DNA from 2 places in the Pseudalkalibacillus sp. R45 genome. Region 2 is predicted to be linked to the other one. Evidence: a T-box and tRNA genes for the amino acid it is inferred to sense, from the RefSeq annotation. Region 2 holds a T-box; the other holds one or more tRNA genes.

Region 1 (2,465 bases), on a different contig from region 2:
ATCACTTCAGCAGCAGTTCCAGTGAGAAATACTTCATCAGCGGTATAAACATCATGACGAGTAAATACTTCTTCCCGCATTTCAAAGCCTAACAGCTGGGCAATTTCGATGATTGCGTTTCTTGTAACACCTTCTAATGCGCCAACATAGCCAGGCGGGGTTTTGATGACATTTCCTTTAACGATGAACACATTATCTGCGGAACCTTCCGCCACATATCCTTGATCATTGAGCATCAATGCTTCGCTCACACCAGCGAGATTCGCTTCGATTTTCACAAGGATGTTGTTCAAGTAATTCAACGATTTCACTTTTGGAGATAATACATCCGCACGGTTCCTTCTGCTTGCTACTGTTGCGATTTCAATACCTGCATCATACAGCTGCCTTGGGAACAAAGCGAGCTGTTCAGCAATGACGATGATCTGAGGATTCCGGCAACTATTTGGATCGAGACCAAGGTTTCCGACTCCTCTTGATACAACGACACGAATATATGCATTACGTAAATCATTCCGACGCAGTGTTTCTGCGATGATTTCCGATAATTCTTCTTTCGTTTTCGGGATGTCGAGCATGATTGATTTCGCCGAATCATATAGGCGATCAACATGTTCTTTCAGGCGAAATATATTGCCGTCATACATTCTAATACCTTCGAACACCCCATCTCCGTATAAAAATCCGTGGTCATACACAGATACAACAGCCTCATTTTTATTAACAAAATGGCCGTTCAGGTAAATCCATTGTTCGCTCATGTCGATCGCTCCTTTCATATCATTTTTTCTTTTAAAATAAATTGGTTGAAGCCCTTTCTGACGGGGCATGAACTTTTGTCAGAAAATTATGTTGATGACAATATTACTCCGATGTTTTCGAGAGGTCAACCTTATTTTTTGATAATTTAGACTAATCAGTTATTTAGTAAACGCTTACATCGTATTAACCACGGGCTTTTTGGAGGTTTAAAATTTTTTTATTGGAAGCGCTTTAAAGATAAAGCGACTCGCGGTATGAAGGGAATCGTTTCCACATTAAAGGTAAATTAAAGAGGAATAGAAGACAGTACAGGGATTCATAATTGATTGGATCAATTGTATTTGTTGAGAGAAAAGTCGGGATTTGAGGAATTTCATTTTAATCCCTTTTGACTATTAAAAGATGGTGGATTTCTTTTGATGAAGATGAAGATTATTATAATCGTTATTTGCAAGCCGGTAAAACAGTAAAAAGGTCCATTGGATTCCGTTTTAAGATATAAAAAAACACGAAACCTTTGTTTCATGTTGATGGCGGACCCGACCGGATTCGAACCGGCGATCTCCTGCGTGACAGGCAGGCATGTTAACCCCTACACCACGGGTCCAAATATGTATTTTTGAATCATTATGTACTTCAGAAATATTAATTGGTTGCACCATACGGGTACTCCCTATGTTCATTGAAAGCACGATAACTCAGCGTAGTGCAATGAACTTAATTTGGTTGCACCACTGGCACCACGATCCAAAACTAACTGAGGTGATTACTCGACGTAGTGAGTTTTAATTGGTTGCGGGGATAGGATTTGAACCTACGACCTTCGGGTTATGAGCCCGACGAGCTACCAGACTGCTCCACCCCGCGACGATAATAGTAATCGGACGATGTTTGTCCTGTTTGTTGTCCTTTCCTCTACTAGCTTTGCTATCGTTGCTAGCTGTGTCAGGACAAGTCGACGTGATTTCATAAGGAGTTATGCTCCTTGCTCCACCCCGCGACAATAATAGTAATCGGACGATGTCTTCGTCTCATTTTTTTGCGTTGTCCCTTTCAACCGGACAATAACTAATATACCACGGTAACCAAACGACTGCAAGTCTTTTTTTAAAACTTTTTGTTAGGGAAGGAAAGTACTGCCAAAAATCAGCAGCACTTTCCGCCATATTAGGATAAAGCCATTCGGAATGCATCCTCTATATCCAGGTAATCCTCAATCCCGACTGAGATTCGAATCAATTGTTTGGTTATCCCTAACCGCTCTTGCTCCGAGGTCGGTATAGCTCGATGTGAAGTCCCGATCGGATACGATACAGTCGTTTCCACTCCTGCCAATGTCGGTACTACACCGATCCAATCAAGCTTCTCAGTAAATTGATTAGGATCGATACCCTCACGTAAAACAATCGATACAATCGCTCCATTCCCTTTTTCAGATGCGTCCGACGGATAATAAACTTTTTCTATACCTTCGTGCTCTGATAAAAAACATGCAAGCTTATTAGCATTGCTCACATGCCTCTCCATACGAAGACTTAAAGTCTTTAGTCCTCGGCATGTCAACCAGCCTTCAAATGGGCTTAGATTGCTCCCGAAATTCGTGACTTTGCTCCTTGCTTTTTCGACAAGAGCAGCATCACCGACAAGTACACCTGCCGAAATATCTGAATGTCCTCCAATATATTTCGTTGCACTATGTGCTA
Region 2 (2,465 bases):
AGAAAGGTGAATTCGAGAACTTGCCTGGAAAGGGGAAACCTCTCCCGAAAGATGATCTTACCGGCGTACCGGATGAACTCCGTCTCAGCTATAAAATTTTGAAGAACGGTGGATTTGTTCCTCCTGAAGTCCAGTTGAAAAAGGAAATGGTCACGCTCGAAGAATTGATTGCCGTTTGCCGTGATGACAAGGAAAGGTCGGGTTTGACACAACGCTTGAATGAAAAAATCATCCGCTTCAACAATTTGATGGAAAAACGCAAGATGAGCCAGTCATCAGCTTTCCACTCTTATCAACACAAAATCTATCGTAAAATGTATTGATAAAAAGAAAACCAACATTTTTCCTATAAGATAAAGGATTTTCGACATTACTAGGGAATAGTACCATTAGTTTGTAAATCTATTGTTGGGTGGTGGCGAGATGAGGCTTGTCAAACACTTAAATGATTTCCAACACATCAAACGGCAAGGTACGGGGTATTTTATTGTATTGGATACGACATCAACTAAAGTACACTCGGTCCAATGCAACTGGATCAAAGAGGAGAGCTTCGTGCAGAAGGTCATCACGAACAGCGGAGCAAATGGCAGCTATTACTGGGTCCAATATTGGAATGCCCAAGAACCGACATTCAAAGAGAAGCCATGTCGAAAATGCATGCTTGAATAATCAAGCCTCCAGACCGGGGGCTTTTTGTTTTGCTCTAAAACGATTCTGAGGGCTTCTGAGTACATGAAAACGCAAAAAACAGAATTTGATGTACCCAGCGAAGCCTTCTGAGTACATGTAAACCCGAAAAAAGAAATTTGATGTATTCGGCGAGGACTTCTGAATACATGAAAACACGAAAAAAGAAATTTGATGTACCCAGCAAGTTCATGAGAACGGACTTTACAACCGTTCCATATTCTGTAATAATAACGAAAACGATAGGGTTACAGGTTTTGATGAGGAAAGTAGATTCGCCCGTTTTTCCATAGAGAGCTTCGGTATGCTGAAAAGAAGCGTAAAACGACGGATTGAAAATGGCCTCTGAACTTCACTTTGAACGTGCATGGTGCACTAGTAAGGTGTGACGGGAGTTGGCATCCGTTAAACATGTCAGAGTATAAGAGTGTGTATTCAATCACTCCGTACTTCATGAGGCTGGTCGTGTGAACGGTCAGTAAAACAAGGTGGTACCACGAGAATCAATCCTCGTCCTTAGACAATTGTCTTCGGGCGGGGATTTTTTATTTCATTAAAGAAAGTATAAATACTTTCTTCAATATAAGGGCAACTAAGGCTCAGCCAGCGCTAAGGCTTGGCTGAGCCAAGTTTTCTTTATAAGATTTTATTAGTTTTTTTCACACTGAGATTTAATAAAAAGGAGGAAATGAGCATGAACATTTATATTGGGGGAGCTTGGCCATATGCGAATGGATCACTGCATCTCGGTCATATTGCGAGTCTGTTGCCGGGGGATATAGTGGCTCGTTATTACAGGTTGAAAGGAGAGAACGTGCTTTACGTTTCAGGGAGTGATTGCAATGGTACACCGATAGCCATCCGTGCCAGACAGGAAGGGGTTTCACCAAAAGAGATCACAGACCGCTACCATAAGGAATTCGAAAAGTCATTCCATGAGCTCGGTTTTTCATATGATTTATACAACCGCACTGATGACCCTTTTCACCATAAGGAGGTTCAGCATATCTTCAAGTCACTACTGGAAAATGGATACCTCTATAAAAAGAGAGTGGAACAGAGTTATTGTGAAACAGACCGCCAGTTTTTACCTGATCGCTATGTAGAGGGTTACTGTCCGGTGTGCGGCGAGTCTGCGAGAGGTGATCAGTGTGATCATTGCTCGACGATCTTGGATCCAACTGATTTGGTGGAGCCGTCGTGTAAGTTATGTGGCACCAAACCGATTGTAAAAGAAACGGAGCATTTCTATTTCTCATTGAAAAACTTCCAACAAGAGCTAGAAGAACTTGTACAAAAAGCTGAAAGAGAAAAAGGATGGCGAACAAATGCCATCCAGCTTACGAAACGCTATTTGTCTGAGGGTCTGATCGACCGTGCGGCTACAAGGGATATTGAGCTTGGTGTGGATGTTCCGCTTGAAGGTTTTAAAGATAAAAAGATTTATGTATGGATCGAGGCTGTAAGCGGATATTTGACGGCGAGCAAAAAGTGGGCGGAGCTTCAGGGGAAAGACTGGAAACCATTTTGGGAAGAAGCACCAACAACAGCCTATTATGTACATGGAAAAGATAACATACCGTTCCATTCGATCATTTGGCCGGCGATTCTGTCAGGGCTCGGGGAATTGAAACTACCAGACCATATCATCTCAAGTGAGTACCTGACGATCGAAAAGAAGAAGCTGTCGACAAGCCGTAACTGGGCGGTGTGGGTGCCAGACCTTTTGAAAGAGTATCACCCAGATTCGATCCGTTATTTTCTTACGATCAATG

The links. A T-box is a leader RNA that pairs with one kind of tRNA and senses whether it is charged. The one in region 2 lies ahead of metG (methionine--tRNA ligase), so its partner is inferred to be a tRNA-Met.
Region 1: it encodes a tRNA-Met, which carries the amino acid that the T-box ahead of metG (methionine--tRNA ligase) is inferred to sense. The anticodon was not compared.

The regions. Positions count from the first base shown of each region.
Region 1 covers NZ_JBQQCL010000023.1:1,312-3,776, reverse strand. The annotation lists gene ilvE (branched-chain-amino-acid transaminase) at 1-761, opposite strand, end outside; tRNA gene ACTWQL_RS22275 (tRNA-Asp) at 1,294-1,369, opposite strand; tRNA gene ACTWQL_RS22270 (tRNA-Met) at 1,553-1,629, opposite strand; gene ACTWQL_RS22265 (hypothetical protein) at 1,607-1,732, opposite strand; gene ACTWQL_RS22260 (trans-sulfuration enzyme family protein) at 1,930-2,465, opposite strand, start outside.
Region 2 covers NZ_JBQQCL010000003.1:84,087-86,551, reverse strand. The annotation lists gene ACTWQL_RS08080 (J-domain-containing protein) at 1-323, shown strand, start outside; gene ACTWQL_RS08075 (hypothetical protein) at 424-672, shown strand; T-box leader at 939-1,211, shown strand; gene metG (methionine--tRNA ligase) at 1,355-2,465, shown strand, end outside.